Regions from separate parts of the Priestia filamentosa genome, predicted to be linked through region 3. Evidence: riboswitches for the same ligand, from Rfam matches in the RefSeq annotation. Region 3 holds a riboswitch; each other region holds the start of a gene.

Region 1 (3,282 bases), on a different contig from region 3:
AGAGTTTCTTCTTTCTATACCAACTTCTTTCAACAAGGAGATTAGAAATGGAAAAATATAAGCAGTACTTTTTGAAAAATATACGAAAACAGCTAAAAGAGTGGGAAGTTGTTTCTTTCATTTCTCATGAAGAGATTTACAGATTTCTTCATTCTATGGTAGAAACAGCTGCAATAATAGGTTGGGAGAAAATCGGAACAAAGGCAAGAGAGCTAATGGATGAGCTAGAAGTTATAGATAAAGAAGAGTTGGAAATGGAAAGTGTAGAGCGCTATATATTTAATGTGATCCAGCTTTGCTACGCATATGATCATCAAGAAGTAATCGACTTTCCGAAAAAGACCAATGAACAACAAAAAGAGAGTGCCGTCATCTTATTAATTGATAATGACACATCTTTTTTAATGTATATGAAAGAAAAATTAGAAGAAGAAGCTGATTGGTGTGTCATTGTAGTAGCAAATCCTCAAAAGGCTGCCTCTGCTCTTTATGATATGAAACCGGATTGTGTGATTATGGATATTCATATGAGGGAGAAAAATGGACTTGAATTGCTTGAGTTTCTAAATGGAAAGCTTAAACAACAATTCATTCCAACTTTGATAGTAAGTGTTGATGGAGGAAAAGAAGCACGCATTAATAGTTACCAAAAAGGGGCAGATGACTTTATTCAGAAACCGTTTGATATAACAGAGTTTATTGTGCGTATTCAAAGGCAATTAGACAGAAAAAAGCAATTTCATGATCTGTTACTTCTTGATGAGTTGACACATGTGTATAATCGTAAATATTTAAATCAAGCTTACGAACGGCTGCAAAATGAAAGGAATCGTTCTAGAGAACCATACTGTTTAGCTGTTTTAGATATTGATCATTTCAAGAAAATTAATGATACACATGGCCACCTTGTTGGAGATGAAATCTTAAAAGCCTTTGCTCGCTTTTTAAAAGAGGAAACACGTATGAATGACATTGTGGTTCGTTTTGGGGGAGAAGAATTCATCATTCTTTTTCCGAAAACAAATATTCAGGAAGGGTATGAGGTGATTGATCGGTTACGAGTGAAATTTAAAGAGTTATCATTTGAAGGAAAAAGGACATTTTTTTGCACATTCTCCTCAGGGATTGTAGAGGTAAACAATGTAAATACACTCGAATACTGGTTACAACTAGCAGATAATGCTCTTTATGAGGTAAAGAAAAAAGGCCGGAATCGGGTACAGAAGGCAGAGTCCTTATATAGTTTTTTACCTCAAAAAGTATTGAAAGTAGCAGTAGTCGATAATGATCCAATTATTAGAACGATTATCAAAGGTATTTTAACAAAGCTTCCTCACCAGCAGACAGTTCTTGAAGTTAAAACATTTAAAAATGGAAAAGATTTTATGAATTCTAAATGGCATATAGCAGAGGAGGATTCGTGTCTTGTGATTTTAGATGGGATTATAGATGGATTAGAAGTGCTAAAATGGCTGTATAATCAAGAACAACAAGGCCTTTATAAAGTAATTCTGCTTACTTCAGGAAACAGTAAGGAAGATGTGGCAAGAGCACTTCAACTTGGGGCAGATGATTATATGATAAAACCATTCAACTTATTAGAGTTGGAAACAAGAGTAGGAAAATTAATGAGCAGAATGTTTTAACGCTAGTAATGAAGAAAATAAGGGAAGTTGATTGAAACGAGCAGGTTTGTCTGTTCTTTTTTAGATGCGTAATATGTGATTATTCTGAACTATTAGAATGGTATTGACAATTAATAAAGAGAACGATATAGTTATGAAAATTGAATTCTTATCCAGAGAGGTGGAGGGACTGGCCCTTTGAAGCTTCAGCAACAGGTCAATTATAGACACTGTGCTAATTCCAGCGGGTGATTTAGCCTGATAGATAGGACCGTACGTTTTTATTTGTCAGTAACGCATCCAAAAAATTGGATGCGTTTTTTATTGGGTTTTTAATTGAAATATGAAGGAGAATCAGCATGGGAGCTCAACCAAAACAGGAATTTCAAAGGAAAATGAAAGAAAGACATCTTGTAATGCTTTCACTTGGCGGAGTTATTGGAACAGGTCTTTTCCTAAGCTCTGGTTATACAATTCAACAGGCAGGCCCCTTTGGCACTATTCTTTCTTATCTTGTTGGTGCCGTCGTTGTCTATCTTGTAATGCTATGTTTAGGAGAACTTTCTGTCCACATGCCTGAAACAGGCGCATTCCATGCATATGCAGCTAAATATATCGGTCCAGGAACTGGGTATGCTGTTGCATGGCTTTATTGGTTAACATGGACGGTTGCACTTGGATCGGAGTTTACAGCAGCAGGGCTGCTTATGCAGCGTTGGTTTCCATCTATTAATGTATGGATATGGAGCGCATTATTTGCTGTTTTGATTTTTGTTCTTAATGCTTTAACAGTCAAATTTTTTGCAGAATCAGAGTTTTGGTTTTCATCTATTAAAGTTTTAGCCATTGTATTTTTTATTATCCTAGGAGCAGGAGCAATGTTTGGTATTATTCCGCTTGAGCATTCAGAAGCTGCTCCGTTTTTCTCTAATATAACGAGTGAAGGTCTTTTTCCAAATGGAGCATTAGCTCTTGTAATGACGATGCTTGCAGTTAACTTTGCTTTTTCAGGAACAGAGCTTATTGGAGTTGCAGCTGGGGAAACAGCTGATCCGGAGAAGAACATTCCTAAGGCTATTCGTACAACATTATTCCGACTTATTATTTTCTTTGTTGGAACGATTGTTATTTTGGCAGCATTCTTACCAAGTTCAGAAGCAGGAGTTGTAGAAAGTCCATTTGTTGCTGTTCTTGAAAAAATAGGTGTCCCATACGCAGCAGATATTATGAACTTTGTCATTCTAACAGCTATTCTATCAGCAGCAAACTCAGGGCTCTATGCTTCATCTAGAATGCTCTGGTCACTTGCTGATCAAAAAACAATTTCACCCATCTTTGCAAAATTAACAAAGAGAGGTGTTCCAATTTACGCTGTAATTTTGAGTATGGTTGGAGGGGTGCTTGCTTTATTTTCAAGCATTATTGCTCCTGATACCGTATATATTGTTCTCGTCTCTATCTCAGGACTTGCCGTTGTTATAGTTTGGATGAGCATTAGTCTTTCACAGCTTTTCTTCCGCCGCTGTTATATTCGAGAAGGAAACTCTGTTGAAGATTTAGCATACAAAACACCGCTTTATCCATTTGTCCCTATTGCATCATTTTTACTTTGTTTAGCATCATGTATTGGGATTGCTTTTGATCCAACACAGCGTAT
Region 2 (3,282 bases), on a different contig from region 3:
TTGTAAACTCAGGCTTATGAATCTTTAAATCCGCATCTTTGTCAGGGCGGATAAATAGCTGACGCGCAAATAGATTGTGCCATGCATATTCATTAATAACGCGAAGAGGAAGCTGGTATTTCTCGTCTGCCCCTGCAAAACCATCAAATACAAAAAGTTCATCTTTTTTCTTTAAATGATTTACAACTTTCTCATATAAACGAGAAAACGTATCAGGAGCAATTGGTTGGTTTACCTGCCCCCAATTGATTTTTTTTTCGACAGAAGCATCACGAACAACAAATTTGTCAAGAGGAGAACGCCCTGTGTACTTTCCTGTTGCAACACTGACGGCTCCTGTTTCTGTTAATACACCTTCTTTACGATCTAAAATACGTTCAACAAGAGAAGGTGTTGCAAGGTTATGTTGAACAGACGGAAGCGTTAATAGTTCAGTTAATTTTGTTGACATATCGACAGTACTCATAAGCAATATCATCCTTTTTTCATAACGTTTTTATTTTAACTTAAAAAGAGTATAACACATTTATTTAAATAGTCTATACTAATTTATGAAAAAAGTGCATTTCTTTACTGATATTGTATTAGATAAATAATTTTATAATAAGGGTTGAGTGTTATATTGTTTCTGTAATTTAAAAGTGTTATACAATTTAAATTTGAGTTTTATTTTTTTTCGTTAGATGACACAAATTCAAAGAAACTAGGGATATTGTGTAAAAAGGGAGTTTGCATTTTCTCAAGCATTTTGAGTTTTAATTCTTGTTCTAAATCTTCTTGATAAACGGGATGGGCTTCTTTTACAAGGCTTGCAATCTTAGGTTGAAGCAGATTGAGAACAGCCATTTTATATTGTTCTTTAGTTTGTTCATTCAAAATTATCCTTCCTTTCTACCTTGCAGAAGTGCACGAAGTTGGGATACTTCGCGTTCTAAATTTTCCATGCGCTTCTCAAAACGAGATAACAAGTAGAATGTCATAGCTATCGGAAATCCTGCATGCTGGATAAGAGAGACAATGCTTATACTTTCCATCATATTCTAGACCTCCTCAGTTTTCTCAGGGCATTTTTTTTCGTTTTTGAGATGGCTTGGGGAGAGACAGCTAGCTTTTGAGCAATTTCAACGTTTGTTAAACAAACATAAAAATGTAGATAGAGAACGATTTTTTCGCGTTTTGTAAGCATTTTGACACAGTGATAAGTGTATTCGTTTGTAATACATTCCTCTATATGTTCCTCATGCTGATGATAATAATTAAAAAAATTGTTATCCTCAATCATATTTATTCTAGGCTCTCTGTTATTTTCAAACACTGGTTTATCCAATACAAAAGAGTGAGTATATTCATATTTTTGAATCTTCTTTTTAAAAACGATAGCTTCTGAAGAAAGAAATCGAGAAAAGTATGCGACAAGTCGAACTTCCTCATAAAAACATTTAAAAGCTTGATCAAGCTCTTTTTTTGTTTGCTTGCTTGGATTCTGCTGGTAGTTCTCAAACTTTCTTTGGTGAGAAGGTGAAGAGAAAAAATGCTTTAATAAGGAGTTATTAGGCAAAGAATGAAAAGGTTTCATAAAAAATCCTCCTAACCGGAACGTATGTTCTTTTTTAGGGTAAAAAAAATATGCTGGTAGAAAATCTGCCTATAGTAAAGTAAAGAGGAAAGTTCTAGTGAAAAAACAACCATCTTTTTTAAAAGTTTACCTTATTATAGCTATCTGAAACAGAGTCTTTCTTCCTTACTCTCTATGATAGATAGGAGGAGAGGAAAGATATCCTAGACTAGAGAAAAAAGAGTTTTCTCTCTTAAATGAAACGGATAACACATTAAGGAAAAGGAAGTTCCTAAAACGTATTGACACTTTTCCCTTTTGTACGTTAAGATAAGTCATTGAACGGATACTCTCTTATCCCGAGATGGTGGAGGGACATGGCCCTATGAAACCCAGCAACCGTCATCAATTAAAGATGAAAAGGTGCTAACCTGACGCAAGGGAAACCTTGATCGATAAGAGCGAAAGGCAAACTTTGACGTTAAACCTTTCCTCAAGCTAGGAAAGGTTTTTTTATATGTGTGTAAGAGGGAACTTTATTTACAATAATAAGGGAATGAGTACCGTATCATAGATTTGCTACCTTTAGAAGGAGGAACAAAGATGTCAGTTAAACGTCGTTTATTTACTTCTGAGTCTGTGACAGAAGGCCACCCAGATAAAATTTGTGACCAAATTTCGGACTCAATCCTTGATGCTATTTTAGAAAATGACCCTAATGCTCGTGTTGCTTGTGAAACATCTGTAACAACTGGTTTAGTATTAGTAGCAGGGGAAATTACAACTTCTACTTATGTGGATATCCCGAAAATTGTTCGTGAAACAATTAAAGGAATTGGTTACACTCGTGCAAAATATGGTTTTGATGCTGAAACTTGTGCTGTATTAACATCTATTGATGAGCAATCTGCTGATATCGCTCAAGGTGTTGACCAAGCTCTTGAAGCTCGTGAAGGATCAATGTCTGAAGAAGAAATTGAAGCAATTGGAGCAGGAGACCAAGGTCTTATGTTCGGATTTGCTTGTAATGAAACAAAAGAGCTTATGCCTCTTCCAATTTCATTATCACACCGTTTAGCTCGTCGCTTAGCAGAAGTACGTAAAGAAGAAATTCTTCCTTACCTTCGTCCAGATGCTAAAACACAAGTAACAGTTGAATATGATGAAAATGATAAACCTGTTCGTATTGATACAATTGTTATTTCAACGCAGCATCATCCAGAAATTACGCTTGAGCAAATTCAACGTAATGTAAAAGAATATGTTATTAACCCAGTTGTACCAGCAGAGCTTATTGATGAAGAAACAAAATACTTCATCAACCCAACAGGTCGTTTTGTAATTGGTGGCCCTCAAGGTGATGCAGGTTTAACTGGACGTAAAATCATCGTTGATACGTACGGTGGATATGCTCGCCACGGTGGTGGAGCTTTCTCTGGTAAAGATCCAACAAAAGTGGACCGCTCAGCAGCATATGCTGCTCGTTACGTAGCAAAGAACATTGTTGCTGCAGGTTTAGCTGACAAATGTGAAGTACAGCTTGCATACGCAATTGGTGTTGCACAACCTGTATCAATTTCAATTGATACGTTCAAAACAGGCAAAGTATCTGAAGAAGTACTTGTTGACGTTGTTCGCAACAACTTTGATCTTCGCCCAGCTGGAATTATCAACATGTTGAACCTACGTCGTCCAATTTATAAGCAAACTGCTGCTTATGGACACTT
Region 3 (3,282 bases):
AGTTTAATGCCAGGAACTTCATGATGTAAGAAACGAGCATTTTTAGCACCTGTAAGCGGCATAATACCGATATAGATAGGAGCTTTTAAACTTTTAGTTGCTTCATAGACATCTTCAAGCTGCTCAATTGAATAAATAGGCTGAGAGATAAAGTAATCTGCTCCACAATCAACTTTTTTCTCAAGGCGTTGCACGGCTCTGTCAAGGTGGCGGACATTAGGGTTGAAAGCTCCTGCAATTGAAAAGTTTGTTTTTTGGCCAAGAGGTTTACCTGAAAATGAAACTCCCTCATTGAACTGTTTAATAAGGCGAATCAAATCAAAAGAAGAGAGATCATATACAGATGTAGCACCAGGGAAATCTCCAATCTTTGATGGATCGCCTGTTAGAGCAAGAACCTGATTGAATCCTAGCGTATGCATGCCCATTAAGTGTGACTGAAGACCAATCAAGTTATGATCTCGACACGTTAAATGAATAAGTGGGCGCGTTTTTAGCTGATCTTTTAAAAGTGAAGCCATCGCTAGGTTACTAATACGTGGACTTGCTAGAGAGTTATCCGCAAGTGTTAATGCATCAATCCCAGCTGCTTGAAGAGCATGAGCTCCCTTTAGAAATTTATCAACTCCAAGCTTTTTAGGTGGATCAAGTTCAACAATAATAGAGTGCTTTTCTTGTACAATTTCATGAAGATGGGGTTGTGCCTGAATCTCTTGACTAAGAACCTCAATTGGTGGAGCTTCCTTTACGGTTTTTTCTGTAATCGGTACAGCATTTTTGAGCGCTTTTGCCATTGCTTCAATATGGGAAGGTGTTGTTCCGCAGCATCCGCCAAGTAATCGAACTCCTTGGTCTTTAAACGCAAGAGCTGTTTTGTAGAAATAGTCTGGATCTGTTTCATAAATAAGGCGACCATCAACATATTGAGGTAAACTAGCATTTGGATATGCTGATAGAAAACTTTTATCTAAAAGAGGAACTTCCTCTAAAATTTCAAGCATATGATAAGGACCTTGACGACAGTTTGTACCTACAACATCTGCTCCGAGTTCTTCTAATATTTTTAAAGCTTTCACAATAGGGGTGCCGTCTTGAAGAACTCCTTTTTCATGGAGAGAGACGTTTGTCACGATAGGTTTATCTGTCTCATGACGTGCGATTTCTAAAACGGTTTTCAGCTCTTCCAAGTCATAAAATGTTTCAAAAAGAAGTCCGTCAACATCCTCAGACAAAAGCCAAAAAAGCTGTTCTCTAAAGCTTCTTTTAATTTCTTCAAGAGAAATAATACTTTTTTGGAACGATCGAATTCCGCCAATTGTACCTAGAACGTATCCAGAATCTCCAACTGCTTTTTTTGCGAGACGAACTCCTTCAATGTTGATGTCCTTTACTTTTTCTTCCGCTCCATATCTTTTAAGCTTCGGGAAATTTGCTCCATATGTATTTGTTTGAATAACAGAAGCACCTGCTTTTTGATATGCTTTGTGAATGTTAAAAATATCTTCTGGCTTTGTAATGTTTAATTCTTCAAAACAGTTATCAATTCCGTGAGCATGAAGCAGTGTGCCCATTGCCCCATCCCCAATTAGAATTTTCGACTGCAAATCCTCAAGTAAACCCATCTTCATCTCCCCCTTTTAGTGAATATCACTTTCCTAATAAAAAAAGCCTTCTTTATGAAAAGAAGACTTATAGTTGTCTTCTTATCTTCTAAGCAAATATGCTTACTGGATTTAGCACCTTGTTACAAACGTAACTGGTTGCTGAAGTTTCATAGGGCCAGTCCCTCCACTTCTCGTGATAAGAAATATTTATATACATATTAATTTGGATAATTTTTAAATATACTAATAATAACTTTTACTTTTCCTTGGAAAGTGTATCTGATTTTTGAAATTATACAATAATTTCTGAACATTTTAAACCCTTTTTTTAAAATTCTCTTTTTTAAGGGCAAATATACTCTAAAAAAGCTGAAGGGATAAATTTGGATATTGAACTTTATTTTAGGAAGAATGTTCGGATTTAAAAGGGAAAGAATCAGAAAGTACAAGAAAAGAAGCAAAAAGTTATGACTTTTGTGAGAACCTCTGCTATAATAAAGTCAAATTTCATAGTTATCCTTCGGGGTCAGGTGAAAATCCTAACCGGCGGTGGTGAATAATGATTGTATTCTAAGCCCGCGACCCGCATGTCTTTACTGAGATGCGGTTGATCAAGTTTGAATCTTGAGCCGACAGTTAAAGTCTGGATGGGAGAAGGATCAGGTGCGACACTATCAGTTTGTGTTTTTTTAAACGTGCATAACGTTTTTTAAGCATACACATGATAGTCTGTTTTCGCTTATTTTCATTTTGTCAATATACTGATTCAGCATCTCTACCCCTTTAGGACGCATTCCTAAAGGGGTTTTTACGTATAAAGGGGTTCGTAATGGAGGGGGAAAAGTGAACGATCAAGCATATATGAAACTTGCTATACAAATGGCAAGTGCGACAATAGGACAAACTAAACCGAATCCAGCAGTTGGAGCTGTTGTTGTAAAAGATGGAGCAATCGTTGGAATGGGTGCACATTTAAAAGCAGGTGAACCACATGCTGAAGTTCATGCTTTAAATATGGCAGGAGACAAAGCTTATGGTGCGACAATTTATGTCACTCTTGAACCTTGTAGCCATTATGGGAAAACACCTCCATGTGCAGAGCTTATTATCCAAAAAGGCATTAAGCGCGCTGTTGTTGCATCTCTTGATTCAAATCCGCTTGTAGGTGGAAGAGGGATGGAAATGATGAAAAAGGCAGGCATCGAAGTGAAAGTCGGCGTTCTTGAAAAAGAGGCCAAAGCACTTAATCCTTTTTTTCTTCATTTTATGAGAGAAAAGCGTCCCTTTGTGACATTAAAGGCTGCCATGAGTTTGGATGGTAAAATTGCAACAAAAACTGGAGAAAGCAAGTGGATCACAGGTGAACAAGCAAGACTTGATGGTCATCGTCTTCGGCATTCTCATGATGGAATTCTAGTTGGAGCAAATACAGTGATAGCTGATAATCCATTGTTGACAACAAGAATTATGGGCCATGCGCGTCACCCAATTCGTATTGTGCTAGACACCACCCTTAAAATTTCACCTGAGGCTAAGATTTTTCAAGATGATTCTGCTGAAACGTGGATTATTACAGGAAATGTTGGAGAAGAGAAGAAAGCTCCTTTTGTTAAAGAGCATGTTTCTATTTTTTCACTCCAGCAGCCTCAAAATATAGAGCATATTTTAGAACTTTTAG

Evidence for each region. A riboswitch is a leader RNA that binds a small molecule or an ion and turns the genes downstream of it on or off. The one in region 3 is predicted to bind S-adenosylmethionine.
Region 1: linked by a shared signal. The riboswitch ahead of mmuP (S-methylmethionine permease) and the one ahead of B9N79_RS14105 (bifunctional homocysteine S-methyltransferase/methylenetetrahydrofolate reductase) in region 3 are both predicted to bind S-adenosylmethionine.
Region 2: linked by a shared signal. The riboswitch ahead of metK (methionine adenosyltransferase) and the one ahead of B9N79_RS14105 (bifunctional homocysteine S-methyltransferase/methylenetetrahydrofolate reductase) in region 3 are both predicted to bind S-adenosylmethionine.

Annotation. Positions count from the first base shown of each region.
Region 1 is NZ_FXAJ01000008.1:69,120-72,401, forward strand. It holds gene B9N79_RS21715 (GGDEF domain-containing response regulator) at 48-1,646, shown strand; SAM riboswitch class I at 1,792-1,897, shown strand; gene mmuP (S-methylmethionine permease) at 1,985-3,282, shown strand, end outside.
Region 2 is NZ_FXAJ01000001.1:29,235-32,516, forward strand. It holds gene pckA (phosphoenolpyruvate carboxykinase (ATP)) at 1-466, opposite strand, end outside; gene B9N79_RS00225 (hypothetical protein) at 667-876, opposite strand; gene B9N79_RS00230 (YvrJ family protein) at 879-1,037, opposite strand; gene B9N79_RS00235 (sigma-70 family RNA polymerase sigma factor) at 1,034-1,576, opposite strand; SAM riboswitch class I at 1,907-2,017, shown strand; gene metK (methionine adenosyltransferase) at 2,159-3,282, shown strand, end outside.
Region 3 is NZ_FXAJ01000003.1:118,640-121,921, forward strand. It holds gene B9N79_RS14105 (bifunctional homocysteine S-methyltransferase/methylenetetrahydrofolate reductase) at 1-1,622, opposite strand, end outside; SAM riboswitch class I at 1,701-1,807, opposite strand; FMN riboswitch at 2,117-2,267, shown strand; gene ribD (bifunctional diaminohydroxyphosphoribosylaminopyrimidine deaminase/5-amino-6-(5-phosphoribosylamino)uracil reductase RibD) at 2,448-3,282, shown strand, end outside.